4 regions of the Mixta calida genome follow, and region 1 is predicted to be linked to each of the others. Evidence: predicted binding sites of a transcription regulator. Region 1 holds the regulator's gene; each other region holds the start of a gene.
What was found. Region 1 encodes CRP, which controls carbon source genes, mostly activating them, when cyclic AMP is high. Its sites were predicted from a motif close to ATGTGANNNNNNTCACAT; they were not measured.
Positions count from the first base shown of each region.

Region 2: the regulator CRP is predicted to act here: its motif matches at 2,208-2,225, upstream of udp (uridine phosphorylase).
Region 3: the regulator CRP is predicted to act here: its motif matches at 3,341-3,358, upstream of focA (formate transporter FocA).
Region 4: the regulator CRP is predicted to act here: its motif matches at 3,122-3,139, upstream of psiE (phosphate-starvation-inducible protein PsiE).

Region 1 is NZ_CP026378.1:446,731-453,962, forward strand. Features, by position in the region: gene C2E16_RS01975 (YccS/YhfK family putative transporter) at 107-2,182, opposite strand; gene crp (cAMP-activated global transcriptional regulator CRP) at 2,254-2,886, opposite strand; gene C2E16_RS01985 (OsmC family protein) at 3,186-3,593, shown strand; gene C2E16_RS01990 (phosphoribulokinase) at 3,603-4,472, opposite strand; gene C2E16_RS01995 (YheU family protein) at 4,600-4,818, opposite strand; gene C2E16_RS02000 (hydrolase) at 4,822-5,814, opposite strand; gene C2E16_RS02005 (LysE family translocator) at 5,895-6,497, shown strand; gene C2E16_RS02010 (LacI family DNA-binding transcriptional regulator) at 6,498-7,232, opposite strand, start outside.
Region 2 is NZ_CP026378.1:4,111,943-4,119,174, reverse strand. Features, by position in the region: gene metE (5-methyltetrahydropteroyltriglutamate--homocysteine S-methyltransferase) at 1-1,166, shown strand, start outside; gene C2E16_RS19555 (dienelactone hydrolase family protein) at 1,222-2,058, opposite strand; gene udp (uridine phosphorylase) at 2,337-3,101, shown strand; gene rmuC (DNA recombination protein RmuC) at 3,202-4,749, shown strand; gene ubiE (bifunctional demethylmenaquinone methyltransferase/2-methoxy-6-polyprenyl-1,4-benzoquinol methylase UbiE) at 4,825-5,580, shown strand; gene ubiJ (ubiquinone biosynthesis protein UbiJ) at 5,593-6,198, shown strand; gene ubiB (ubiquinone biosynthesis regulatory protein kinase UbiB) at 6,195-7,232, shown strand, end outside.
Region 3 is NZ_CP026378.1:1,591,418-1,598,649, forward strand. Features, by position in the region: gene pflB (formate C-acetyltransferase) at 51-2,339, opposite strand; gene focA (formate transporter FocA) at 2,424-3,281, opposite strand; gene ycaO (30S ribosomal protein S12 methylthiotransferase accessory factor YcaO) at 3,622-5,379, opposite strand; gene serC (3-phosphoserine/phosphohydroxythreonine transaminase) at 5,689-6,774, shown strand; gene aroA (3-phosphoshikimate 1-carboxyvinyltransferase) at 6,856-7,232, shown strand, end outside.
Region 4 is NZ_CP026378.1:4,034,753-4,041,984, reverse strand. Features, by position in the region: gene C2E16_RS19225 (cation:proton antiporter) at 1-1,028, opposite strand, end outside; gene pgi (glucose-6-phosphate isomerase) at 1,248-2,894, shown strand; gene psiE (phosphate-starvation-inducible protein PsiE) at 3,198-3,596, shown strand; gene malG (maltose ABC transporter permease MalG) at 3,809-4,699, opposite strand; gene malF (maltose ABC transporter permease MalF) at 4,710-6,254, opposite strand; gene malE (maltose/maltodextrin ABC transporter substrate-binding protein MalE) at 6,382-7,232, opposite strand, start outside.

The DNA of each region.
Region 1 (7,232 bases):
GGCGTAAAGCCTGCGTCCCGGCAGAACGCCTTGTCTGCGCATGTCGATTAAAGGTCGCGCCCTGAAGCTTATACGTTAGGTAAGCGCCTCTGCGGAGGCGCTTTTTTTACCCTTTACGCAGGCGACGCGCCAGCCATTTGCCGTGGCGCGGCCGCTGGCTCCAGGCGAGAGAGGAGATGGTGTGCATCACTGAAAGGTGTTCAAGGATGCGTTTCACGTGACGTTCCATAATCGTCACCGCGCCTTCCGGCTCGCCGCCCTGACTTTCCAGAATATTGCTCTCCTGGCCCGGTCCGTCATACTCCAGCCGTTGCTGGCAGCGCTGGAGCGCAATCTCACAGGATTGCAGATAGCGCTGCGCCAGATCCGGCGGCAGCATGGTGTGTTCCCGCGCCAGAATGGTCATGGCGTTGATATGCTCGACGATAAACTGACTGTGGGTCACCCAAAGTTTCATATCGTTCAGGTAGCGGGTATTAAACGCCGGTTCCTGCATAGCCTGATTCAACGAGTTGAACAGCGCATTGTGCGCCTGATTGACGGCGACCCGTTGCCAGGCGAGCTTCTGCGGTGACGGCTCGTTGCCTAACAGCATACGCAGCGCCTCTTGATCGGCCTCCAGCGCATCGTGAGCATTCTGGCGCAGCAGGCCGCTTTGCCACTGCGGCCACAGCCAGATCATGCCGCCGAAGGCGATGCAGCAGCCCATCAGCGTATCCATCAGGCGCGGCAGCAGGAACTGCGCGCCGTTTAACGCCAGCAGCTGCAACGAGTAAACGGCGGTGACGGTAAAGCCGATGGTCGCCCAGCCGTAATATTTGCGAATAAACAGGTAGCTGATTAGGGTAATCGCCAACATCACCAGCAGTACGACCGATTCCGGCACCGAAAAGCGCAGGGTGGCGGCGGCGATGGCCAGCCCGGCCAGCGTACCGGCGGCGCGGTGCTGGATGCGCACGCGCGTGGCGCTGTAGCCGTTCTGACTGACGAACATGATAGTCATTAAAATCCACCACGGTTTCGGCACGTTAAAGGCGAGCGCTAAGGCGCTGCCGAACACCAGCATCACCGCAAAGCGCGCCGCGGTGCGCAGCGCGGCTGATTTTAGCGACAGATAGCTGCGCAGCGCCGCCAGCAGCGGCAGTCGACGTTGGCGATCCGCCATTAAATCGCGACGATAAAGCGGGCGCTGCGTGCGCAACACGCGCGCAATACGGCTGAAGTGGTAGTAGCAGAAATGGCCGACCGGATTTTCTGGATGTTGCCGGGCGATTTTTTCCAGCCCCAGCAGCGGCTTTTCCATGCTGAAACGTGACGGCAGGCGATGATAGAGCATGTCGTCCCCCAGCTCGCGCAGGCGCGCGGCGATGGTCTGCGCATTCCAGCGGATTACCGCTTCCGCATGGCTTCGCTCCACCAGCTTCTGCACCTCTTCCGGCTGATGCAGGCTGACGGCGATATGCTCCTGCAAATCGAGCGCTACCTGAAAGGCGCGCGTCAGGCGCTGGTGGCTATGGTCGCGGTTGGCCGCCAGCATATGCATCTGCTGATAACAGGTATTGATCAGATCGACCGCTTTTTGCTGGCGCGCCAGCAGCGGCGGCAGCGCCTTTTCAGGGTCGGAAAGCTGGGTCAGCAGGGTATATTTCGCTTCGCAGTAGTCGGCCAGCTCGCGATAAAGGAGGCTGAGGCTTTCACGCAGCGGCTGTTCTTTCCACAGGCGGAACCAGAACCAGTTGAACAGGCCGTACCAGAAGGTGCCGCCGATATAGAGCAGCGGCGGCGCCCAAAGGGGCATACGTCCTACCAGTCCGAGGGTAAAAATCGCGGCGATCAGCGAGGCGGGCAAAAGACGCGCGTGCAGCGGGCCGATTTCACCGGTGACTCCCAGCAGCAGCGCCATGACGAACAGCGTGGCGGGCAGCGGCACCTGTTGCAGCGAGAGCCACTGAACGAGAAGGCTGCTGAGCGCGAACAGCGAACCGCCGACGATCAGCCGCTTAAAGAAGCGTTTATGCGGCGTATCCAGACCGGCGATGTTGCAGCAGGCGGGCACCAGCGAAAACAGCAATCCTTTTTGCAAATCCCCCAGCAGCCAGCCGACGGCCACCGGTAAACAGAGCACCAGCGTCTGACGCAGTGCGTAGTTCACTTCAGGATGGTAGATAATTCTCCGCCACATCGCCACATCGCCACATCACAAAAATAAACACGGCGTGATGCGGGGGCATCACGCCGTGCGTTTAAATAAGCTTAACGTGTGCCGTAGACGACAATCGTTTTACCGTGAGCGGAGATCAGGTTTTGATCTTCCAGCATTTTCAAAATACGACCGACCGTTTCACGCGAACAGCCAACGATCTGGCCGATTTCCTGACGGGTGATTTTGATCTGCATCCCGTCGGGGTGGGTCATGGCGTCAGGCTGTTTTGCCAGGTTGAGCAGCGTCTGCGCGATGCGGCCCGTAACGTCCAGGAAAGCTAAATTGCCCACTTTCTCTGACGTAACCTGCAGGCGACGTGCCATCTGAGCGGAGAGACGCATCAGAATATCAGGGTTCACCTGAATCAACTGACGGAACTTCTTATAAGAAATTTCAGCCACTTCACAGGCGGTTTTCGCCCGCACCCATGCGCTGCGCTCCTGGCCTTCTTCGAACAGGCCAAGCTCGCCAATGAAATCACCCTGGTTGAGGTAGGAGAGGATCATCTCTTTGCCTTCTTCATCCTTAATCAGCACCGCGACCGCACCTTTTACGATGTAATAGAGCGTTTCGGCCTTTTCACCCTGGTGAATCAATGTGCTTTTCGATGGATACTTATGAATATGGCAATGTGACAGGAACCATTCGAGAGTAGGGTCTGTTTGCGGTTTGCCGAGAACCATTCGCTGTTATCCTCTGTTGTAATCGTGCCCTAAATACAGGGGGCAGTTTTCCCTGTCAGGCGTTAAAATCTTCTGGCGTTTCCTGCTGGAAATTTATTCGGGAAAATTTGGCGCGCCCAGGCGTGAAAGAGTCCCGTATTCGTTTCTTAGAACGAAAATATTACAGCTTTGTTTGTAGCACAGCTTTATCTTACTGTCTCCTGTTGTCTCGCTTCAGCTTGAGGTGAATCGGACAATTGCCGTTTAGTCATTGAAAGCGTAGGCTGGCAATGAGCTGAATTATCCGGAGAACGGTGAATATGCAGGCACGCGTAAAATGGGTAGAAGGGCTGACCTTTATGGGCGAGTCCGCCTCTGGCCATCAGATTCTGATGGATGGCAATTCCGGCGATAAATCGCCAAGTCCAATGGAGATGATTTTGCTGGCGGCCGGCGGTTGCAGCGCCGTCGATGTTGTCTCTATTTTGCAAAAGGGGCGTCACGCGGTAAGCGACTGCGAGGTCAGATTGACTTCGGAGCGCGCCGAGGAGGAGCCGCGCGTTTTTACCCATATCAACCTGCATTTTATCGTCAGCGGCAGCGGCCTGAGCGATAAGGCGGTAGCGCGCGCTGTCACACTCTCCGCCGAAAAGTATTGCACCGTAGCGATGATGCTGGGCAAAAGCGTCGCCATTACCCACAGCTATGAGCGAATCGAAACGCCCTGACAGGGTCAGTTAAACGATCTCTTTCCCTTCGATCAGCCGTTTCACCAGCGGCAGCATAATCAGCTCCATCGCCAGCCCCATTTTGCCGCCCGGCACCACCAGCGTATTGATGTGCGAAATAAACGAGCCTTGCAACATCGCCAGCAGATAGGGGAAGTCGATATCCTCCAGCCCGCGGAAATGAATCACGACAAAACTTTCATCCAGCGAAGGAATGGCGCGCGCGGCAAACGGATTAGAGGTGTCCACCGTCGGTACGCGCTGGAAGTTGATATGGGTGCGCGAGAACTGCGGTGTGATGTAGTTGATGTAATCCTCCATCGAACGCACCACCGAATCCATCACCGCCTCGCGCGAATGGCCACGCTCGCTGGTGTCGCGCACCAGTTTCTGAATCCATTCGAGGTTGACGATCGGCACGACGCCGACCAGCAGATCGACCTTTTCCGCCACGTTGTGCTGCTGGGTCACGACGCCGCCGTGCAGCCCCTCATAAAACAGAATGTCCGTCGGCTCCGGCAGCGGCTGCCAGGGGGTAAAGGTACCGGGCACCTGGTTCCACGGCACCGCTTCATCGTAGGTATGCAGATATTTACGCGACTGGCCGCGGCCGCTTTCGCCATATTCGACGAAGGTCTGCTCCAGCAGGCCGAAATCGTTCGCTTCCGGGCCGAAGTAGCTGATATGACGTCCTGAGTCGCGCGCTTTACGGATCGCCATATCCATTTCCGGCCGCGTATAGCGGTGAAAGCTGTCGCCTTCCAGCTCCGCGGCGTGCAGGTTCAGCTGCTGAAAAATTTTGCGAAAGGCAAGGCTGGTAGTGGTGGTTCCCGCTCCGCTGGAGCCGGTCACCGCAATAATCGGATGTCTGGCTGACATAGACACTCTCTGGGTTAAATCGGGCAATGAGCATTGTTATCACGTTTAGCCCGGAAGTGTCATCACCGCACGCGCGGCGCAGAAAGCGAATAGTGTGATGCGGCGCACAGCGCTGAGATGCCGATGCTTAGCCGCGGAACTGTCCGCGCGGCATAATGTTCACCGTTTCATGCAGTTCCGACCAGACCAGCACCGCTTCGCCGCTTTTTATCTGGCGACGAACATCTTCTACCTTCTCCGCCAGCGAACGCTCCTGCTCGCCATAGTCGGTGCCTTCGCGCAGCACGAAGGCTTCAATCAGATTATCCAGCGTTTCCGGCGCCAGATCTTGCCAGGGAATCATCACAGCTTAGTTATCCAGATAAGGTGAAAGCCATTGGGGAATGCGCTGTTCCAGCCACATTTGCGGATGGCGCAGCGTACCGGCGACAAAACCAACGTGGCCGCCATGTTCTGTCAGTTGATATTCAATGTTAGCAGGTAACTGCGTCAGATCGGGGATCACCTCGTCAGTCATAAAGGGATCGTCTTTCGCATGAATAATGAGCAGCGGTTTACGCACGTTGGGCAACAGCGGCATAGCGCTGGCGCGGCGGTAGTAATCAACGGCGTCGATAAACCCGTGGGCGCGCGCGGTGATGGCGTCATCAAAATCGCGCAGCCGTTTTAGCGCGTTCAGCTGCGGCAGGTCTATCGGCAGCGTGCCGGGCCAGGCCTGCAGTTTGCGACGCGCGTTAAGCTTGAGCTGGCCCAGCAGGTAGCGCTGGTAGACGCGGGAGAAACCCTGCTCCAGCCTGGCGCTGCATGGCTCCAGCATCAGCGGCGCGGAGACCACCACGCCCGCATCCAGCAGGCAGACGTCGCCCTGTTCGCCCATCAGACAGGCGAGCATATTGCCGCCCAGCGAGACGCCGACCGCCGCCGTCGGCGCGTCGCCGAACGTGTCGCGCAGCCACTGTAAAAAGTAGCTGGCGTCGCCGGTTTCGCCGGAGTGGTAGATGCGGCCCATGCGGTTCGGCACGCCGCTACAGCCGCGAAAATGCATCACTACCCCCAGCCAGCCGCGCTGACGCCACGCCTGCAGCAGACCGTGCGCATAAGGGCTGTTGAAGTTGCCTTCCAGACCGTGAAACAGCACCACGCGCGGCTTATGGCGCGCCTGCGATGGATCTTCGCTCCAGGCGAGATCGAGGAAATCCCCGTCCGGCAGATCGAGACGCTGCCAGTGCGGCTTGAGGTGAATGCGACGGCGAAACAAGCGTGGCAACACCGTCTGCAAATGGGGATTATGCAGCCCTTTCATTGGGATAAAGGAATACTCACGTACGTGATTTAATTTCATCATCTAAGGCTTGTAGGATACCGGGCTCGCTGATAGCTTCGACAGGTTAGCAATTTTACAGGATGAGGGATATCCGCTACATGGAACTGAGTCTGTTTTTATCGATGTTGGGCTTTCTTTGGGTCGCCGCGATTACACCAGGCCCGAATAATATGTTACTGACCACCGCTGGCGCCAATTTTGGTTTTTTACGTTCCATGCCGCTAATGATCGGCATTATGCTCGGCATGCAGCTGATGCTGCTGCTGGTCGCCTTCGGCGTCGGCAGTCTGATCCTGCTGTATCCTTCTCTGCACCTGTTTCTGAAAATCGCCGGCAGCCTCTATCTGCTGTGGCTGGCGTGGAAAATCGCCACCGCCGCTTATGAAAAGTTGGAGATGGGCGACGCGCCCTCGCGCCCGATGCCGTTCTGGCAGGGCGGCATTTTGCAGCTGGTGAATCCGAAAGCCTGGCTGATGGCGTTGGGCGCTGTCGCCAGCTTTAGTCTGGCGGGCGAGGCCTATCGGGGATCGGTGGTGGCGATCAGCATCGGCATGGCGCTGGTCAACCTGGTCGCAGGGATTATCTGGCTGGGCTTCGGCACGTTGATTGGGCGCCTGCTACGTAGCCGCCGCGCCTGGAAAATTTTTAACCTTTCCATGGGTGCGCTGACGGCCGCCTGCGTTCTGTTAATCTGGCATTAATCAACTGGAGGCGCGCTCCACCAGTTTGCAGTTCAGCTGCTCATGCACATGGGGGGCGTGCGGATCTTTGATACGTTGCAGCAGTAGCTGCACGCTGCGCACCCCCAGTTGATGCATGGGCTGTTCCAGCGTGCTGAGCGGCGGCGACAGCATGGCGCTCCACGGCAGCCCGTCAAAGCCCAGCATGGCGATATCTTCCGGGATGCGCAGCTGGTGTTGACGGGCGCAGTGAATCGCGCCAACGGCCAACACGTCCGATACGGCGAACACCGCGTCAGGCCGCTGCCCACGCGCCAGCAGGCGCTCCATCGCCGCATAGCCCGCCTCGCACTCTACTTCGTTAGCATACTCTACGGCGGCCCACTTTACATTCCGCTCCGCCAGCGCCGCGCGATAGCCTTTCTCGCGCTGCTGCGCATAGAGATAGCGCGGATCGCCGTTAATCATGGCGATCCGCTGCCGTCCGCGCTGCGTCAGATGCGCGATCGCCTCGCGCGCCGCCTGCTGATTATCGATCGTAACGGAGGAGCCTTCGCTCTCTGGATTGCCTTCGGCGCACTGCACCCACGGTGAGTCACCGATCATCTGTCGCAGGCCGGGCAAATTGCTGACGGCGTCCATGGTGATCACGCCGTCGACGACTTTGCCGCTGAGCAGCGTCAAATAAGCGGATTCACGCTGGGTCTGAGAATCAGAATTGCATAATAAAATATGGTAGCCGTGCGCTTCCGCTTC
Region 2 (7,232 bases), 640 kb from region 1:
CCGCCTCGCTGGAAGCCTGGAGCGCGCCCATCCGCGCCCGCCGCAGTTCGACACGCGTGCATAACGCCGCAGTGGCGCAGCGTCTGGCAGCCATCAGCGCGCAGGACAGCGAGCGTCAAAGCAGCTACGCCGAACGCGCCAAAGCGCAGCGTCAACGCTTTAACCTGCCCGCCTGGCCAACCACCACCATCGGCTCTTTCCCACAAACGACGGAGATCCGTGGCCTGCGCCTCGATTTCAAACAGGGTCGTCTGGACAGCAATCATTATCGCACCGGCATTGCGGAGCATATCAAACAAGCGATCGTCGAACAGGAGCGTCTGGGGCTGGATGTGCTGGTGCATGGCGAAGCTGAGCGCAACGACATGGTGGAGTATTTTGGCGAGCATCTCGACGGCTTTGTCTTTACCCAGAACGGCTGGGTGCAGAGCTACGGTTCGCGCTGCGTGAAGCCGCCGGTGATTATCGGCGACGTCAGCCGTCCTGAGCCGATTACCGTTGAGTGGGCGAAGTATGCCCAATCGCTGACCGACAAACCGGTAAAAGGTATGCTGACCGGCCCGGTGACGATTCTTTGCTGGTCGTTCCCGCGTGAGGACGTGTCGCGTGAAACCATCGCCAAACAGATCGCGCTGGCGCTGCGCGATGAGGTGGCGGATCTGGAGCAGGCGGGCATCGGTATTATTCAGATTGACGAACCGGCGCTGCGCGAAGGGTTGCCGCTGCGCAAATCTGACTGGGCGGCCTATCTCAACTGGGCGGTGGACGCTTTCCGTCTTAACGCCGCCGTGGCGCAGGACGATACGCAGATCCATACCCATATGTGTTATTGCGAGTTCAATGACATCATGGATTCTATTGCCGCGCTGGACGCCGATGTGATTACCATCGAAACCTCACGCTCTGATATGGAGCTGCTGGAGTCGTTTGAAGAGTTCGATTATCCGAACGAAATCGGCCCAGGCGTGTATGACATTCACTCGCCGAACGTGCCTGACGTCGAGTGGATCGAGGCGCTGCTGCGTAAAGCGGCGAAGCGTATTCCGGTTGAGCGTCTGTGGGTCAACCCGGACTGCGGCCTGAAAACGCGCGGCTGGACTGAAACCCGCCTGGCGCTGGCCAACATGGTGCAGGCGGCGCGCAAGCTGCGTGAGGAAAACGCATAAATTTTTCTACGGATGTTTTGTTGTGGTGAGAAGGGGCGCTGTGCGCCCCTTTTTATTAGCGATTCGGCTTCACGCCATACTGATGGAACCACGCCAGCATCCGTTGCCAACCATCTTTTGCCGACGCTTCGTGATAGCTGGGACGGTAATCGGCGTTAAAGGCGTGCCCCGCTTCGGGATAGACAATGATCTCCGCCGTGGCGTTGGCCGCGTTCAGCGCCTGGCGCATGGTTTCGATGCTCTCCAGCGGGATGCCTTCATCTTTCGCGCCATACAGACCCAACACCGGCGCATTCAGATCGACGGCGATATCAACCGGGTGTTTCGACTGCTTCATCGTCTTTTCGCCGACCAGACGCCCATACCAGGCGACGCCCGCTTTCAGCTGAGGATTGTGCGCTGCGTAAAGCCAGACGATGCGGCCACCCCAGCAGAAGCCGGTAATCGCCATATTGCGCATATCGCCGCCGTGTCGCGCCGCCCAGTTGGCGACGTGATCGAGATCCGCCAGCACCTGTGCATCAGGTACTTTACTGACCAGTTCCTCAAACAGCTGTTTGATATCGCTGTATTCACTGGGATCGCCCTGACGGAAATAGAGTTCCGGCGCCACGGCCAGGTAGCCTTCTGCGGCAAGGCGGCGACAAATGTCGCGGATATGTTCGTGAACGCCAAAAATTTCCTGTACCACCAGCACAACCGGCAGCGGGCCATTTGCTTCTTTCGGGCGCGCGAACCAGGCGGGCATATTTTCGCCCTGGGTGTTAATGGTGGTATCGCCGCCCTGAATGGCGTCGTTATCGGTGATGATGGTCGTGGAAGCCGTGGGCGCCGCCGCAGGAGCGAACCCGCGATTACGCTCTTTCTGAGCCAGATTGTCTTCGGTTTTCATTGTTCTCTCCGTGCTGCTGGTAGCGCAATCCGGTAACTATAGCCAAAATCAGCAAGGGTCTCCGGTCTGCATATCTCACATCTCTTTAACATTCTGCTGAATAAAGACACACAGCAAGTTGTGGCAAACAGGTGATACATAACGTTTTAATGTGATTCTTGTCACACTGTTTTTTCATGAAAATGTAACTTTCATTTTTGCTGTTGATTTATCTCACATATTTTTCGCAGGGCATCCCGTAAAGTAGCGCGATTAACTGATTTTTCTCAGGAGGAAATATGGCCCAGTCAGATGTGTTTCATTTAGGACTTACCAAAGCGGACCTGCAGGGCGCCACGCTGGCTATCGTGCCGGGCGATCCTGAGCGCGTAAAAAAGATTGCCGCGCTGATGGATAATGCGCAGCCTCTCGCCTCGCACCGTGAATTCACCAGCTGGCGCGCCGAGCTGGACGGCAAAGCGGTAATCGTCTGCTCCACCGGCATCGGCGGGCCCTCTACCTCTATCGCGGTGGAAGAACTGGCGCAGCTGGGCATTCGCACCTTTTTGCGCGTCGGCACCACTGGCGCCATTCAGCCTGATATTAAGGTTGGCGATGTGCTGGTGACTACCGCAGCGGTCCGTCTCGACGGCGCCAGCCTGCATTTCGCGCCGATGGAGTTTCCCGCCGTCGCCGATTTCGCCTGCACTACCGCGCTGGTGGACGCGGCGAAAGCCGCCGGTGCCGAACCACATATTGGCGTGACCGCTTCTTCCGACACCTTTTATCCGGGGCAAGAGCGTTACGATACTTATTCAGGCCGCGTCGTCAGCCGTTTCCAGGGCTCGATGAAAGAGTGGCAGCAGATGGGCGTGCTGAACTATGAAATGGAGTCCGCCACGCTGCTGACTATGTGCGCCAGTCAGGGACTGCGCGCCGGTATGGTGGCAGGCGTGATCGTGAACCGCACGCAGAAAGAGATCCCGGACGCCGCGACCATGAAACAGACCGAAAGCAACGCGATCGCCATCGTGGTCGACGCGGCGCGCCGCCTGCTGGCGTAACCGCTCAGGGCTGGCTTCGCGTCGGCCCATTTTTTTGTGTGGACATTCATACAGCGCGCCTCTACCTTTGCTCTGTTTGCAGCGGGAAGGAGAAGGTGCGGTGGATAATCAACTGATCGTCGGCGTCAGTTTTGCGTTGGCCGGCGGGCTGGCCGGCTGGCTGTTCGCGCATTTTCGCGCGCTGCAACAGCAGGCCGCGCAGGAGACAGAGCGACGGCTGCTGGAACAGGCGCTGGCTCAGGCGCAGCAGCAGGAAGCGCAGCTGCGACAGCAGTGTCAGATGGAACAGCAGCAGCTGCAACAGCGCGAAAAAGAGCTGCGTCAGCTGCATGGCTCGCTGACCGCCGCCCAGGAAAAACTCCAGCACTTCGACTACTGGCGCAATGAATGCGAGCAGTTGAGCCGTGAACTGCGCAATCAGCTGGAGGTTAACAGCGCTCAGGAAGCGGAGCTGCGCGAAGTCACTATCCGTCTTGAAGAAACCCGCCTTGCCGCCGAAGAGAAGCAGCGCCTGCTGACCAACAGCGAGCAGCGTCTCAGCGCCCAGTTTGAAAACCTCGCCAATCGCATCTTTGAACAGAGCGGCCGTCGTGTCGATGAACAGAACCGGCAGAGTTTGAACGGCCTGATCGCGCCGCTGCGCGAGCAGCTCGATGGCTTCCGACGTCAGGTGCAGGAGAGCTTTGGCCAGGAGGCACGCGAGCGCCATACGCTGGCGCATGAGATCCGCAACCTGCAACAGCTCAATGCGCAGATGGCGCAGGAAGCCATTAACCTTACCCGCGCGCTGAAAGGCGACAATAAAACCCAGGGCAACTGGGGCGAGGTGGTGCTGACCCGCGTACTGGAGGCGTCCGGCCTGCGTGAGGGGCATGAGTACGAAACCCAGGTAAATATTCAGGTCGACGCGCAAAGCCGCATGCAGCCGGATGTGATTGTGCGTCTGCCGCAGGGCAAGGACGTGGTCGTTGATGCGAAGATGACGCTGGTAGCCTATGAACGCTACTTCAACGCGGAAGATAAGGTCACGCGCGACCAGGCAATTGACGAGCATATCGCCGCCATTCGCGGCCATATCCGCCTGCTGAGCCGTAAAGATTATCAACAATTGCCCGGTTTACGATCGCTGGATTATGTGCTGATGTTTATCCCTGTCGAGCCGGCGTTTCTGCTGGCGATCGATCGTCAGCCGGAGCTGATCAGCGAGGCGCTGAAGCACAATATTATGCTGGTCAGCCCCACCACGCTGCTGGTGGCGCTGCGCACCATCAATAATCTCTGGCGTTATGAACACCAGAGCCGCAACGCCCAGCGCATCGCCGATCGCGCCGCGCGGCTGTATGACAAGATGCGGCTGTTTGTCGATGATATGACCAGCATGGGACAGAATCTCGACAGGGCGCAGGAGAGTTACCGGCAGGCGATGAAAAAGCTGTCGGAAGGGCGCGGCAACTTGATCGCCCAAAGTGAAAGCTTTCGTCATTTAGGCGTGGAAATAAAGCGCGGCATCAATCCCCGGCTGGTAGAGCAGGCGATGCCGGAAAGCGCGCTGCCGGATGACGATGACGAGGACACTGACGCGGCGGAAAACGCGTCGGAGCAGGGCGCCGCAACCTGGCATGACAGCATTCGGCGCATCAATGAATAACGCCAGGCTGACGTGCCTGACTACGGGGACTCTGTTACACTGCAAAGATATTTGATTGTGGAGCAGGTGAAGCACATGGCAGATGAATCCAGGGAAACGACACACTTCGGCTTTCGCACCGTAGCAAAAGACGAAAAGGCGGACATGGTAGCGGGCGTCTTTCACTCCGTTGCCGCGAAATATGACCTGATGAACGATTTGATGTCGATGGGAATCCATCGTATCTGGAAACGTTTTACCATCGACTGCAGCGGCGTGCGTCGTGGTCAGCGCGTGTTGGATCTGGCTGGCGGCACCGGCGACCTGACGGCGAAATTTTCGCGTCTGGTGGGCGAAACCGGGCAGGTGGTGCTGGCAGACATCAACAGCTCTATGTTGCAAATGGGCCGCGAAAAGTTACGCAACAGCGGCGTGATCGGCAACGTCAGCTATGTGCAGGCGAACGCCGAAGCTCTGCCTTTCCCGGACAACTATTTCGACTGTATCACTATCTCTTTCGGCCTGCGCAACGTCACGGAAAAAGAGAAGGCGCTGGCCTCCATGTTTCGTGTTCTCAAGCCGGGCGGACGTCTTCTGGTGCTGGAGTTTTCTAAACCGGTACTGGAACCTCTGAGCAAAGTGTACGACGCTTATTCATTCCATGTGCTGCCGCGTATCGGCGAGCTGGTGGCGAAAGACGCCGAAAGCTACCGTTATCTGGCGGAATCGATCCGTATGCATCCCGATCAGGAAACCCTGAAATCGATGATGATGGATGCCGGTTTCGAAAACACCTCGTACCACAACCTGACGGGCGGAATTGTCGCTCTGCACCGCGGGTTCAAGTTTTAAGCAGGAAAGCGAATGACGTTAACCCCGCTGTTAACCGCCGGTCTGGAGACCGCACTGAATCGAGTTCTTTATCGCGACCGAGGCCTGAAAGCGGCCCGACAGCGTCTGAATGGCCGCGTGTTGCAGCTGCGGCTAGAGGAGCTGGCGCAGCCGATTACGCTGGTGTTCAGCGAACAACAGGTAGATGTGCTGGGTGACTGGCAGGATCGCTGCGACTGTACGGTGAAAACGCGTCTGTCGCTGCTGCCGAAACTGCGCGACCGTCAGCAGCTGACCGGAATGATCCGCAGCGGCGAGCTGGAGGTCGAGGGCGATCTGCAGGTGGTTCAGCAGTTCTCCGCGCTGGTGGATATGGCGGAGCTCGATCCGGCCGAATACCTCGCGCCCTGGACCGGCGACATTCTCGCGCAGAGCCTCAGCAATGTCGTCCGACGCGGCTTTCAGCTGGTGCGCGGCGATGTCCAGCGCAAACAGCGCTACCTGACGGAAACCCTGACCGAAGAGTGGCGCGTCGCGCCCGGTCCGCTGGAGATGGCCTGGTATGGTGATGAGGTCGAGGCGCTGGAGCGCCAGGCCCGTCAATTTGAACAACGTCTGCAAAAGCTGGAGGCGAAATGACGCCCGGAGAAATTCGCCGCCTCTATTTCATCATCAAAGTTTTCCTCAGCTACGGTCTGGATGAGCTGATCCCGCGCCTGCGCATTACCCTGCCGATCCGCCTCTGGCGGCGCGGCGTTTTCTGGCTGCCTAACCGCCATAAAGATCTGGAGCTGGGCGTGCGGTTGCGCATGGCGCTGGAAGAGCTGGGGCCGGTATGGATCAAGTTCGGGCAGATGATGTCCACCCGTCGCGATCTCTTTCCGCCGCAAATTGCCGATCAGCTGGCGATCTTGCAGGATCGCGTCGCGCCTTTCGACGGCGCTCGCGCGAAAGAGCAGATTGAAAAGTCGCTCGGCGGCCCGGTTGAATCCTGGTTCGATGATTTCGATATTACGCCGCTGGCGTCCGCCTCTATCGCGCAGGTGCATACCGCGACGCTGAAAGAGAACGGCAAAGCGGTGGTGATCAAAGTTATCCGCCCGGATATTTTACCGGTGATCAAGGCGGACATGCGGTTGATTTATCGTCTCGCCCGCTGGCTGCCGCGCCTGATGCCGGCAAGCCGTCGTCTGCGTCCGGTAGAAGTAGTGGCGGATTATGAAAAAACGCTGATCGATGAGCTGAACCTGCTGCGCGAAGCGGCGAACGCCATTCAGCTGCGCCGTAACTTTGAAAACAGCAATATGCTCTACGTGCCGGAAGTCTACTCCGACTACTGCAGCGAAGGGATGCTGGTGATGGAGCGTATCTACGGCATTCCTGTCAACGATGTGGTGGCGCTGGAGCAGCATGGCGTCAATATGCGTCTGCTGGCGGAACGCGGCGTACAGGTCTTCTTTACCCAGGTTTTCCGCGACAGCTTCTTCCATGCCGATATGCATCCCGGCAATATCTTCGTCAGCTATGAGCATCCGCACGATCCGCTCTATATCGGTATCGACTGCGGCATCGTCGGCTCGCTGAACAAAGCGGACAAACGTTACCTGGCGGAAAACTTTATCGCCTTCTTTAACCGCGACTACCGTAAAGTGGCCGAGCTGCATGTTGATTCC
Region 3 (7,232 bases), 1.1 Mb from region 1:
AGGCTTGCTGGTAAAAAGGCTCCCGCAGGAGCCTTTCATTAGCGCGGGGATTACAGCGACTGAGTAAAGGTACGCGTAATCACATCCTGCTGCTGCTCTTTGGTCAGCGAGTTAAAACGCACCGCATAACCTGAAACGCGAATGGTCAGCTGCGGATATTTCTCCGGATGGTCCATCGCATCCATCAGCATTTCACGGTTCATGACGTTAACGTTCAAATGCTGACCGCCTTCAATCGCCGTTTCCGCTTCATGGTGGAAGTAACCATCCATAAGACCGGCCAGGTTGGTTTTACGCACGTCGTCATCTTTACCCAGCGCGTTCGGCACGATAGAGAAGGTGTAAGAGATACCATCTTTCGCGTAAGCGAACGGCAGCTTGGCAACGGAGGTCAGCGAGGCGACGGCGCCTTTCTGATCGCGGCCATGCATCGGGTTTGCGCCCGGACCGAAAGGTGCGCCTGCGCGACGGCCATCCGGGGTGTTACCCGTTTTCTTACCGTAAACCACGTTTGAAGTAATGGTCAGTACAGACTGGGTCGGCACGGCGTCACGATAGGTGTTCAGTTTCTGAATTTTCTTCATGAAACGTTCAACCAGGTCGCAGGCAAGGTCGTCGACACGCGGATCGTTGTTACCGAACTGCGGATATTCGCCTTCGATTTCAAAGTCCACAGCCAGGCCATCTTCATCACGAACCGGCTTAACTTTGGCATATTTAATCGCTGACAGGGAGTCTGCCGCAACAGACAGACCGGCAATGCCGCAGGCCATGGTGCGGTAAACGTCACGGTCATGCAGCGCCATCAACGCAGCTTCATAGCTGTATTTGTCGTGCATGTAGTGAATGATGTTCAGCGCGGTGACGTACTGTTTAGCCAGCCAGTCCATAAAGTGGTCGAGGCGCGCCATAACGGTGTCGAAATCCAGCACGTCGTCGGTGATCGGCGAATCTTTCGGGCCGACCTGCATTTTCATTTTCTCGTCAACGCCGCCGTTGATTGCGTACAGCAGGGTTTTGGCGAGGTTGGCGCGCGCGCCGAAGAACTGCATCTGTTTACCGACGATCATCGGGCTGACGCAGCAGGCGATAGCGTAATCGTCGTTATCGAAGTCCGGACGCATCAAATCATCGTTTTCATACTGCACGGATGACGTGTCGATAGAGACTTTCGCTGCATATTTCTTAAAGTTAATCGGCAGCTGCTCTGACCACAGAATGGTCATGTTCGGTTCCGGTGACGGGCCCATGGTGTACAGGGTGTTCAGGAAGCGGAAGGTGGTTTTGGTCACCAGCGTGCGGCCGTCTACGCCCATACCTGCCAGGGATTCCGTTGCCCAGATCGGGTCGCCGGAGAAGAGTTCATCATACTCTGGCGTACGCAGGAAGCGCACCATGCGCAGCTTCATTACCAGGTGGTCGATCAGCTCCTGTGCTTCCTCTTCAGTCAGTTTGCCTGCCTGCATATCGCGTTCGATATAAACATCAAGGAAGGTAGAAACGCGGCCAAAGGACATCGCTGCGCCGTTCTGAGACTTCACAGCCGCCAGATAAGCGAAGTAGGTCCACTGTACTGCTTCTTGCGCGTTGGTTGCCGGGCGAGAGATGTCGCAGCCATATTTCGCCGCCATCTCTTTCAGCTGCGCCAGCGCGCGATGCTGTTCAGCGATCTCTTCACGCAGACGGATAGTGGCTTCCAGGTTAACGCCATTTTCCAAATCGCTCTGCAAAGAAGTGAACTGAGCGAATTTATCCTGCATCAGATAATCGATGCCGTACAGCGCGACGCGACGGTAGTCGCCAATGATACGGCCACGGCCGTAGGCATCAGGCAGACCGGTCAGCACGCCTGATTTACGGCAGCGCAGAATGTCCGGGGTATAGACGTCGAATACGCCCTGGTTATGGGTTTTACGGTATTCGGTGAAGATTTTTTTCAGCTGAGGATCAAGCTCGCGGTTATACGCTTTGCATGAACCTTCCACCATTTTGATGCCGCCAAAGGGAATCAGCGCGCGTTTCAGCGGCGCATCGGTCTGCAGGCCTACGATTTTTTCCAGGTTCTGGTCGATGTAGCCTGCATCGTGAGAGGTAATGGTAGATGCAACATCGGTATCAAAATCAACCGGCGCATGGGTGCGGTTTTCGATTTTGATACCTTCCAACACTTTATTCCACAGCTGTGTGGTTGCGTCGGTAGCGCCAGCCAGGAAGGATTCGTCACCTTCATAAGGCGTGTAGTTTTTCTGAATGAAATCGCGAACGTTAACTGATTTCTGCCATTCGCCTGCGCTAAAACCTTCCCAGGCAGCAGCCAGTTTTTCATTGAGCTCGGTCATGATATACCTACCTTCTGATAAAAGTTCTTTTTTTGCGCCAGCCGAACGCGTGGCCAGCCGGCGCGAATAGATTGCGTTGCGCGGCTAGTGAGCGGTATGGCCGCGTAGATAAATAACCCAGTACGTTAATCCCACCAGCACACCGCCGCCGATGATATTGCCGATAGTAACGGGAATCAGGTTATCGATAATAAAGTGGCTCAGCGTCAGGTTTGGAAACTGAGCAGCCGTTGCGCCGGTTGCCTGCCAGAATTCAGGCGAAGCGAAGTCGCGTATGACGATGCCCATCGGAATCATGAACATATTGGCGATGCTGTGTTCAAAGCCGCAGGCGACAAACATCGAGACCGGTAAAACCATGGCGAACATTTTGTCCGTCAGGCTGCGGCCGGAGTAGCTCATCCAGATAGCCAGACAGACCATTAAATTAGCCAGCGTGCCCAGGCAAACGGCCTCAAGAAAAGAGTGATGCATTTTGTGGTCGGCGGTTTGCAGGACATTCATGCCCCATGCGCCATTAGCCGCAAGATATTCACCGGAAAACCAGATGAGCGCGACAAAAAACAGGGCGCCGAACAGGTTGCCGATATAAACGTTTAGCCAGTTTTTTCCCAGCTGACCCCAGCTGATGCGGCCACTGGCTTTGGCGACAACGATCAGAACGGTTGAGGTAAACAGATCTGCGCCACAGACGACCACCAGAATCAGACCTAAAGAGAAGCAGAGGCCGCCCACCAGTTTGGCTAAACCATAGGGGACATCCGCTGTGCCGGTGGTTGCTGTAATATAAAAAACGAAAGCAATAGAGATAAATACGCCAGCGTTTATCGCCAGGAAAAATGTGGTTAATGGATGTTTTGTGGCTTTATAAACACCCGCCTCTTCGGCAACTTTTGCCATGGCTGGTGGCAATAATAGATTGAAAGGATTGTCAGTATTCACACTAACGTACTCCCATAAAAAATTGTCGTAGAGATACTAACAAAGGAGTATTTAGCGAAAATTGATATAGATCATATTGGGCGAGCGGCTTAAAGCTTTAAGGGCTATAAAAAACAGGGGTTTTTGATGTAATTTATTGATTAAATTAGATAAAATATATTTTAATTTATATAGTAAAAATTGAATAAAGCATTTAATGCACAACTTTAGAAAAGAAGAAAAGCAGAATATGTAAATTAAAATAAGCAATAATGTAATTATTGTTAATAGGATTGCTGTTCAAATAAGTAAGCCAGCTAACATAAAATAGCTGGCTTAAAGAATTTAATAACGTTTTTACTTATTTCCAGTAATTACGTTTAGCGCGCTGAAGCTTTTCATAAGCGGCCAGCAGAGCCTGATGCGCAGGGAAGGCCTGTAATTCATTATCAACCGGCTGCAAGCCGTAGAAAGGCGCTTCGCCGCTTAACGCTGCCGAGGCCGCTTCAACCGCGTCAGCGCCGTACATGCGTACAAACGCAGAGTAGTATTGCTGCGGATCACGTTCCTCCTCCTGCGTCAGCAGCAATAGCGTCTGCAGGCAGCGATAGTAATTCGCACGCTCGGTGGTAAAGACCGAGCTGTTGAATTCCATCGTCCATTCGGTCCAGATCAGCGCCTGATCCAGATCGCCGCCCGCCAGAGCCAGCATCGCTTTCAGCTCGCCGATGCGCAAAGTGTACCAACCATTATCTTTACCGGTCGCCAGGCCCAGCAGTTCGCGCACGCGCGTAAAGTCATCGTGGCCTTCTTCATCCAGCTGCTCAATCAGGGCCAGATAATCCTCTTTATCCCACTGGCTGTCTGGCAGCGCCAACAGCGTTTCGCGCAGATCGGCTCCCATATTGTTATTCGCCAGCAGCAGATCTTCCGCCGGATAGATATCGGACATGCCGGGCACGATAATACGGCAGGCGTAGACATCCAGATGCTCGTAATCCGCGATATAAACCTCTTTGCCTTCCGCCTTGAAGATGTCCATCAGCGTCGCGAACTCTTCTTCTGTGCTGCCATCGAAGCGCCAGTCGACAAACGGATAATCCGCCTGTTCTTTAAACAGATCCCATGAAATGGCGCCGCTGGAGTCAATGAAGTGCGTTTCCAGGTTGGCATGTTCGGCAACTTCTTCATCGTCAAAGGTCGGCGGCGTGAAGACGTCTAAATCTTTTAGGCCGCGGCCCTGCAGCAGCTCAGTAACGGTGCGCTCCAGCGCCACGCCGAAATCAGGATGCGCGCCAAACGAAGCGAAACAGGTGCCGTTTGCCGGGTTAAACAGAACCACGCAAATCACAGGGTATTTCCCGCCCAGCGAAGCGTCAAAAGCGAAAATCGGGAAACCTTCCGCTTCAAGGCGCACAATGGCTTCCACCACGCCTGGATAACGCGCCAGAACGTCCTGCGGAATCGCAGGCAGGCTGATAGCTTCAGCGATGATGCGATTTTTTACGTAGCGCTCGAAAACTTCTGAAAGCCCCTGCACGCGCGCTTCATTCGGGGTATTGCCTGCGGACATGCCGTTAGAGACGTACAGGTTGCCGATAATATTCATCGGAATATAAACGGTCTGTTGGTCAGACTGACGCGTAAAGGGCAGCGCGCAAATGCCGCGCGCCGCATTGCCGGACTGCAGATCGATAAGTCCGCTGGCGCTCAGCTCGTTTTCCGGGTCGTAAAACGCGCGCAGACCAGGGTCGAGAATGCCTTCTGGCAGAGTGTCATTCTCCGGCAACGGAAACCATTTTTCATTGGGATAGTGGACAAAATCGCCGTTGGCAATCGACTCGCCCAACCAGAAGTCCGCAAAAAAATAGTTGGTCGAGAGACGTTCAAAATATTCGCCCAACGCAGAGGCTAACGCAGCTTTCTTGCTGGCGCCTTTACCGTTAGTAAAACAAAGCGGGCAATCGCGGTCGCGAATATGCACCGACCAGACGTTAGGCACCGGGTTCAGCCAGGACGCTTCTTCAATATTAAAGCCCAGATCCTGTAATTTTTGCTGAAAGCGAGCGATGGAATCTTCCAGAGCGGCATCTTTGCCTGGAATAAAGGTTTGAGTCATGTTGCCTACTATAGGTTGGTTGAGCGTAAAGCGCGCAATGATACGGATTTTCCCTTCAGGACGCTATTGAAGGACTAAGATTTCCTGGCCCCTATGCTGCCAAAACTCTCGCTTTCTTTCTGTTTCAATGATTCCCCGATGCGTGAAACCTCACAAAATATCGTACCGCTTTGCTTTCACCGTACAAGCTGTTGCGACAGGGTAGAGCAAAATGTGATCTCGCCCAGAGAAATGTTTGCAGCAGGCTGATGGCAGTGATAAAACCGATAGCCTATTCATAATCAACAGATCTGACAGTGGTGACGGGAAATGACGCAGGTTTATAATTTCAGCTCCGGTCCGGCAATGTTGCCGGTAGAAGTGCTTCGTCGTGCAGAGCAAGAGCTTTGCAATTGGAATGGACTCGGCACCTCAGTGATGGAGATCAGCCATCGTAGCAAGGAGTTTATTCAGGTTGCGGAGGAAGCAGAAAAAGATTTACGCGATCTGCTGAAAATTCCCGATAACTATAAAGTTTTATTCTGTCATGGCGGCGCGCGCGCGCAGTTTGCAGCGGTGCCGATGAATCTGTTGGGCGCGGCGAAAACGGCAGACTATATCGATGGCGGATACTGGGCGCACAGCGCTATTCAGGAAGCGAAAAAATATTGCGCGCCGAACGTGATTGACGTGAAAGTGCAGAAGGACGGCAAACGCGCCCTGTTGCCGATGCGCGAATGGACGCTCAGCGATGATGCCGCCTACGTCCATTTTTGCCCTAATGAGACCATCGACGGCCTGGCTATCGACGAGCAGCCTGATTTCGGCGATAAAATCGTGGTCGCCGACTTCTCCTCCACCATCCTTTCTCGGCCTATCGAGGTCAGCCGCTACGGGGTGATTTATGCCGGTGCGCAAAAAAATGTCGGCCCGGCAGGGCTGACGCTGGTTATTGTGCGGGAAGACTTGTTGGGCAAGGCGCAACAGGCGCTGCCTTCAGTGCTGGACTATAAAACGCTGGCCGATAACGATTCGATGTTTAATACCCCGCCTACTTTTGCGTGGTACCTGTCTGGTCTGGTGTTTAAATGGCTGAAAGAGCGCGGCGGCGTTAGCGAAATCGACAAAATTAATCAGGCTAAAGCGGATCTGCTTTACGGCACTATCGATCGCAGCGATTTTTACCGCAACGATGTTGCTGTCGCTAACCGTTCGCGCATGAATGTGCCTTTCCAGCTGGCTGACGCTTCCCTTGACGCGTTGTTCCTGGAAGAGTCGTTTGCTGCCGGACTGCACGCGCTGAAAGGCCATCGCGTTGTCGGGGGGATGCGTGCCTCTATCTATAATGCGATGCCGCTTGAGGGTGTTAAAGCGTTGACTGATTTTATGACTGACTTTGAACGTCGTCACGGCTGATCGGACTGTTTTACGTGTTGCTGAGAACCTCGTTCCAATACGAGGTTCCCTTGTTCTGGCTTTATGGAGAGAAGTTTTCACATGCAGGAATCCCTGACCCTACAACCCATCGCTCGCGTTGACGGCACGGTTAATTTGCCCGGCTCGAAAAGCGTTTCTAACCGTGCTTTGCTTCTGGCGGCGCTGGCTCAGGGAACGACGCGGCTGACCAACCTGTTAGACAGCGATGACGTTAAACATATGCTTAATGCGCTTAGCGCGTTGGGGATCGGCTACACGCTTTCGCCGGATCGTACCGTTTGTGAAGTGAGCGGCAACGGCGGCCCATTAAAGGCCGCGGGCGCGCTGGAGCTTTTTCTTGGCAATGCCGGCACCGCAATGCGTCCCCTGGCCGCCGCGCTCTGTCTGGCGGACAACGACATCGTGCTCACCGGTGAGCCGCGCATGAAAGAGCGCCC
Region 4 (7,232 bases), 720 kb from region 1:
ACGATGCCGCGCGGCGCAATCCAGCTCAGCAGCAGGCGATCGCGCCAGCGCAGCGTCGAACCCCAGGTGGAGAAAGCGATACAGAGCGGCCGTGCGATAAACTGTACGGCCAGCAACACCGCGACCAGCGGCCAGCCCAGCGCCAGCAGAGCATGAATATCCAGCCGCGCGGCGAGAATAATAAACAGGCCGGAGATCAGCAGCGCCGACAGTTCTTCTTTAAACGCGATGATGTCGCGCAGATCGACGTCGCGCATATTAGCCAGCCAGATGCCCATCACGGTTACCGTCAGCAGGCCCGACTCGTCAGCCAGCGCGTTGGAGACGCCGAAGGTGGTGAGCACAATTGCCAGCACGCCGAAGTTCTGCAGATAGCCCGGCAGCCAGACGCGCTTCAGCGCGACGCCCAGCAGCCAACCCGCCAGCGCGCCGAGACCCAGGCCGACCGCCGTCGTTACGCCCAGCGTCCAGAACAGATGCGATAAAGATTCAGCATGCTGACGCAGCACAATGAATTCAAACACCAGCAGGGTAAAAATAGCGCCCACGGGATCGATGACGATACCTTCCCAGCGCAGCACCTGGTTGATCGCCGCGTTAGGCCGCACCACCCGCATCAACGGCGCGATTACCGTCGGGCCGGTCACCACCGTGACCGCGCCGACCAGCGCCGCCAGCTCCGGCGGGAAGCGCAGCAGCAGCCAGCAGGCGAGGCTAATCACGACAAAGGTGATCAGCATGCCGACGGTGACGAGGTTGCGCACCACGCCGCCGAGGCCGCGAATTTCATCGATGCGCAGCGTCAGAGCGCCTTCAAACAGAATGATCGCCACTGAGAGCGATACCAGCGGAAACAGCAGGTCGCCAAACAGCGCGTCGGGAACCAAAACGTGCGTCATCGGACCCAGTACGATTCCGAAAACCAACAGCGGCAAAATTGCCGGTAGCCGCAGTAACCAGGCGATCCATTGGGCCATCAGTGAACTGAAGCCGATGATCACCAGTAAGAGTGGAGCAGAGAGCGGCATAAAAATTTTTCCTTTCAACGGTAAGAATCGTCATACTGAAATACCTGGCGGCCATCATCGCCGCAGCCTGAATTATAATGAGTCCCGGGCAAAGGGTGAGGAAATCAGTACGCCCTACAATAGTCGTAACCTGTTGCAGGAAAAGGAAAGTGAGTCACGGTCAACAGGTAAGATGACGTCCGGTCAGAATTACGGTTGTTAAAACATAAGAGTGTTGCCATGAAAAATATCAATCCGACGCAAACCGCTGCCTGGCAGGCCCTGCAGCAGCATTACGAACAGATGAAAGAAGTGCGCATTGCAGAGCTGTTTGCTCAGGACAGCGATCGTTTTGCGAAATTCTCCGCCACCTTTGACGACCAGATGCTGGTGGATTTCTCAAAAAACCGTATCACTTCTGAAACCCTGGATAAACTGCAGGCGCTGGCGAAAGAGACCGACCTGGCGGGCGCCATCAAGTCGATGTTCTCCGGCGAGAAAATCAACCGCACGGAAGATCGCGCGGTGCTGCACGTTGCGCTGCGCAACCGCAGCAACACGCCGATTCTGGTGGACGGCAAAGATGTGATGCCGGAAGTCAACGCGGTGCTGGAAAAGATGAAATCCTTCTCCGAACGCATTATCGGCGGCGACTGGAAAGGCTATACCGGTAAAGCAATCACCGACGTGGTCAATATCGGCATCGGCGGCTCCGACCTGGGTCCTTACATGGTCACCGAGGCGCTGCGTCCGTATAAAAACCACCTGAACATGCACTTTGTTTCCAACGTCGACGGTACCCATATCGCCGAAACGCTGAAAAAAGTGAACCCGGAAACCACGCTGTTCCTGGTCGCCTCTAAGACCTTCACCACGCAGGAAACCATGACCAACGCCCACAGCGCGCGTGACTGGTTCCTGAAAACGGCGGGCGACGAGCAGCACGTTGCGAAGCACTTCGCCGCGCTTTCCACCAATGCCAAAGAAGTGGCGAAGTTCGGCATCGATACCGCCAATATGTTTGAATTCTGGGATTGGGTTGGTGGTCGTTACTCGCTGTGGTCGGCGATCGGTCTCTCTATTATCCTTTCCATCGGCTTTGACAACTTCGAGCAGCTGCTGAGCGGCGCGCACGCGATGGACAAGCATTTCGCCGAAACGCCGGCTGAGAAGAACCTGCCGGTGCTGCTGGCGTTGATCGGCATCTGGTACAACAACTTCTTTGGCGCGGAAACCGAAGCGATTCTGCCGTACGATCAGTATATGCACCGTTTCGCCGCTTACTTCCAGCAGGGCAATATGGAGTCCAACGGCAAGTATGTGGATCGTGACGGCAACCCGGTCACTTACCAGACTGGCCCGATCATCTGGGGCGAACCGGGCACCAACGGCCAGCATGCGTTCTATCAGCTGATCCATCAGGGCACTAAGCTGATCCCGTGCGATTTTATCGCGCCGGCCATTACCCACAACCCGCTGGGCGATCACCACGAAAAACTGCTTTCAAACTTCTTCGCGCAGACCGAGGCGCTGGCCTTTGGTAAATCACGCGACGTGGTAGAGAAAGAGTTCACTGACGCGGGTAAAGACGCGAAATCGGTCGAGCATATCGTGCCGTTCAAGGTGTTTGAGGGTAACCGTCCGACCAACTCCATTCTGCTGCGCGAAATCACGCCATACAGCCTGGGCGCGCTGATTGCGCTCTATGAGCACAAGATTTTCACGCAGGGCATTATTCTCAACATCTTTACTTTCGATCAGTGGGGCGTTGAGCTGGGCAAACAGCTGGCGAACCGCATCCTGCCGGAACTGCAAGGCGCAGGCGACGTCAACAGCCACGACAGCTCCACCAATGGACTGATCAACCGTTATAAAGCCTGGCGTTAAGAGAGGCTGCGATTTATTGACCGGGCGCCCATGCGGCGCCCTTTTTTATTCCTGCCTGAAAAAACATCCTGTGGATGTCGTCAGTAACCGGTTTTGGCTCTGCCTGTTAGTCTGGGAATCTACATCTGGCAGGCCAGCTGGAACCTTCTTGTTAGCGCTTTTAGTACGTTCCTCTGAGACGAAATCAAGCCGCTTTCTGTGCAGGATGTTTTTTTATTGCGTCTATACTGTGATCTTTGTCACATTCTGTCATGATGTCCGTACGGCCTGCCTGTGTGCAGGCAGCGCTAAAAGGTCACAACAATGATTAGTGGAAAGTTAATTGCCGCTGTTCTGCAATGGGTATTGAACGTGGGTCTGCTCATTCTGGCGGTTATTTTGATCGTCTTTCTGGGGAAAGAGACAATACATCTGGCGAACGTATTACTGAATACCGGCGAGGCGGCCTCGGCTTATTTGCTGGTGGAAGGCATCGTCATCTGGTTTCTCTATTTTGAATTTATTGCGCTGATCGTGAAGTATTTCCAGTCGGGATACCATTTTCCGCTGCGCTATTTCGTCTATATCGGCATTACGGCGATTATTCGTCTGATTGTCGTCGATCATAAAAACCCGTTCGACACGCTCTGTTATTCCGCCGCCATTCTGATACTGGTGGTGACGCTATGGCTGGCTAACAGCAACCGGCTGAAGCGGGAATAAAAAAGGCGGCCTGATGGCCGCCTAAATATACACGTTATCCTTCAGGACGCCTCTTTGTTGGCTAAGCTCGCTTACCCCGGTGACTTACTTTCGTAAGCGACCGGGATTCACTCGCCGCCTTGATGCAACCTGAAAGGCTTTGTGTATAAACACAGGGAACAACTTAGCAGTGGCAATAACAACAAAGGCAACAATGGCAACAAAAGCGTTAATTAACCCTTCACACTCCCCGCGGTCAGCCCGCTGACCAGCCAGCGCTGCGCCAGCAGGAACACCAGCGTAATCGGCAGCGCCGACAGCACCGCCGCGGCGGCAAAATCGCCCCACAGATAGTTCTGCGGATTCAAATACTGTTGCATCCCTACCGCCAGCGTATAGCTGTTGACGTCGCGCAGCAGTAGCGAAGCGACGGGCACTTCCGTTACGGCAGCGATAAAGGACAAAATAAACACCACGGCGAGAATCGGTACGGAGAGCGGCAACAGAATCAGGCGGAAAGCCTGCCATGGCGTCGCGCCGTCCAGCGCCGCTGCTTCTTCCAGCGAACCGTCAATGGTTTCGAAATAGCCTTTAATCGTCCAGACATGCAGCGCGATGCCGCCCAGATAGGCGAAGATCAATCCGGCATGGGTATTCAGGCCGATAAAAGGAATGTACTGCCCTAAACGATCGAACAGAGCATAAAGCGCCACCAGCGAGAGCACAGCTGGAAACATCTGAAAGATAAGCATTCCTTTCAACAGCGTCGCCTTGCCGCGAAAACGCATACGGGCAAAAGCATAGGCACAGGTCGTTGAAAGCGCAACAATCCCAACGGCGGTGATCGCCGCCACTTTTACCGAGTTCCACAGCCACAGCAGCACCGGGAACGGCGGCGGGGTGACGCTGCCGTTTTCATGAGTAACGGAGAAGCCGAGCGCCAGCTTCCAGTGGTCCCAGGAGATATGCTCCGGCAGCAGGCTGCCGATCGCATAGTTGCCGGGACGCAGCGAGATAGCGAATACCATCAGCAGCGGATACATGATCATCACCAGGAAGCCGAGCAGCAGCAGATGCGTCAGCGCCAGGCGCAGCTTTTGTGATTTCGGTTTTACCATCGCCATAGGTCGCTCCTTACTCAGTTTTAATGCGGGTGAAACGCAGGTTAAACAGCGCCAGCGCGCCGACCAGCAGGAAGATCAGCGTGGCGATGGCGGCCGCCAGGCCGAAATCTTGTCCACCGCCGCCTTCAAAGGCGATGCGCCAGGTATAGCTCACCAGCAAATCGGTATAGCCCGCCGGCGTAGTGGTGCCCAGCCGGTCTGGTCCGCCGTCGGTCAACAGCAGGATCAGCACGAAGTTGTTGAAGTTAAACGCGAAGCTGGCGATCATCAGCGGCGTTAGCGGCTTAATTAACAGCGGCAGAGTAATGCGGAAGAAATTTTGTAGCGGCGTCGCGCCGTCCAGCGCCGAAGCTTCATAAAGATCGTCTGGAATCGCCTTTAACAGCCCCATGCACAAAATCATCATGTAGGGATAGCCAAGCCAGGTATTGACGATAACCAGCATGGTGCGCGCCATCACCGGATCGCTGAACCAGGCGGGCTTAATGCCGAACAGGCTATCCAGCATGATGTTGATTTCGCCGAAGCTTTGGTTAAACAGCCCTTTGAAGATCAGAATCGAGATAAACGCGGGCACGGCGTAGGGCAGGATCAGCAGCAGCCGATAGACCGCGCGGCCTTTCAGCGCCTCCCACTGCATCAGGCAGGCCAGCACCATGCCGACCGCCACGGTCAGCAACACCGTCAGCGCGGCGAATACTACCGTCCAGATAAAAATCGCGACAAACGGTTGCTGAATACCCTGGTCGGTCAGCACGCGCAGGAAGTTTTTCCAGCCGACGGCCACCGTATAGCCGGGACTCAGCTTTTCGCTGCTCCACTGCTGGTTGGCGTCCTTCATCTGCCAGAAGCCGGTCTCGTCGTTAGGGTACCAAACCTCGCCTGTTTGCTTATCTGTCAGAATATCGCCTTCGCCGAGCTGATAGCGCGGCTGAGTGCCTGAGAACTGGCGCAGCGAACTCATCTTCAGCTGCGAGCCGTCCGGCAGACGCGCCTTCAGTTGAGAAAGCGCCTGACGATTTTGCGTAATCACGCGCAGCATGGCGCGCTCGCCGCCAGGCTGCTGCTGCGTTTCAGTAAGAGTAAGTGTTTGCTCACCTTTGGCTGCGAGGGAGAAGGGCGGCGAGATAAACTGCTGGTTATCCGCGCCGTTCAGCAGCAGGCGCCACTGATTATCCGCCGTCGACCAGAGTGAAAACGCGTAGCCTTCGCCGGCCTGGAACTGGCGGTCCAGCAGTACCTGACGCGCACGCTCAAAGGTAAGCTGGTTAGTGCTGCTGTAGTTGGTGAAAGCGATAGCGATGGTGCAGGCCAGCGGGAACAGCACAAACAGCACCATACCGGCCAGCCCCGGCCAGACATAGCGCCACGCCTGAGCGCGGCGGCGGAAAAAGACAATCAGGCCGCTGCTCAGCAGGATCAGCGTGACGATAGCGAACAGGTATTCGCCCTGCGCATACATCAATACCACCAGATAGCCGGTTATTAACACACAGAGGGCAAGAACCAGCCACTTCAGGGCGTCACGCTGCCACCACAATGCGGATTTTGCCATTTTAGGATCCTTCTGCGACAGATGAAAAGAGAGGGCGGATCGGCCATCCGCCTTCGGAAACGGGACGAAAACCCGGCCAGCAAACGGCATTGACGCTTGTGGCCAGGACTGGTGCGTTAGTAATTCCTTACTTGGTCAGGCGGCTTTCCGCATCTTTCAGCGCCGCTTCCACGCTCTGACGCCCGTTAATCGCGTTCAGCACCGCGCTGCGTTCGGCGTACCAGAAGGCGGCCATCTGCGGCACATTCGGCATGATCTCGCCTTTCTGCGAGTTCTCCATGGTGGCGGCAATCTTCTCATCCTTCGCCAGCTTCTCCTGGTACGATTTCAGCGCCACCGCGCCCAGCGGTTTGTCAGCGTTCACTTTCGCCAGCCCGTCATCGGTCAGCAGATAGTTTTCAATAAATTCTTTCGCCAGCTCTTTATTCGGGCTGGCGGCGTTAATACCGGCGCTCAGCACGCCGACGAACGGCTTCGAGGGTTTGCCTTTAAAGGTCGGCAGCAGGGTGACGCCATAATTGACCCTGGCGCTTTCGATATTATTCCAGGCCCAGGGACCGTTAATAGTCATGGCGGTTTCGCCTTTATTAAAGGCGGCTTCGGCAATAGCGTAATCAGTGTCCGCATTCAGGTGTTTATTTTTAATCAGGTCGATCAGAAATTTCAGGCCTTCCTGAGAACCCTGGTTATTTACGCCAACATCTTTGATGTTATAGCTGCCGTTCTCTTTCTTAAACGCATAGCCGCCGTCAGCCGCAATTAAAGGCCAGGTGAAATAGGGCTCCTGAAGATTAAACATAATGGCGCTCTTGCCTTTGGCGCGTAGCTGCTTATCCAGCGCCGGAATTTCTTCCCAGCTTTTCGGCGGGTTCGGCAGCAGATCTTTGTTATAAATCAGCGACAACGATTCCACCGCCACCGGATAACCGATCAGCTTGCCGTTGTAGCGCACGGCGTCCCAGGTGAAGGGATAGATTT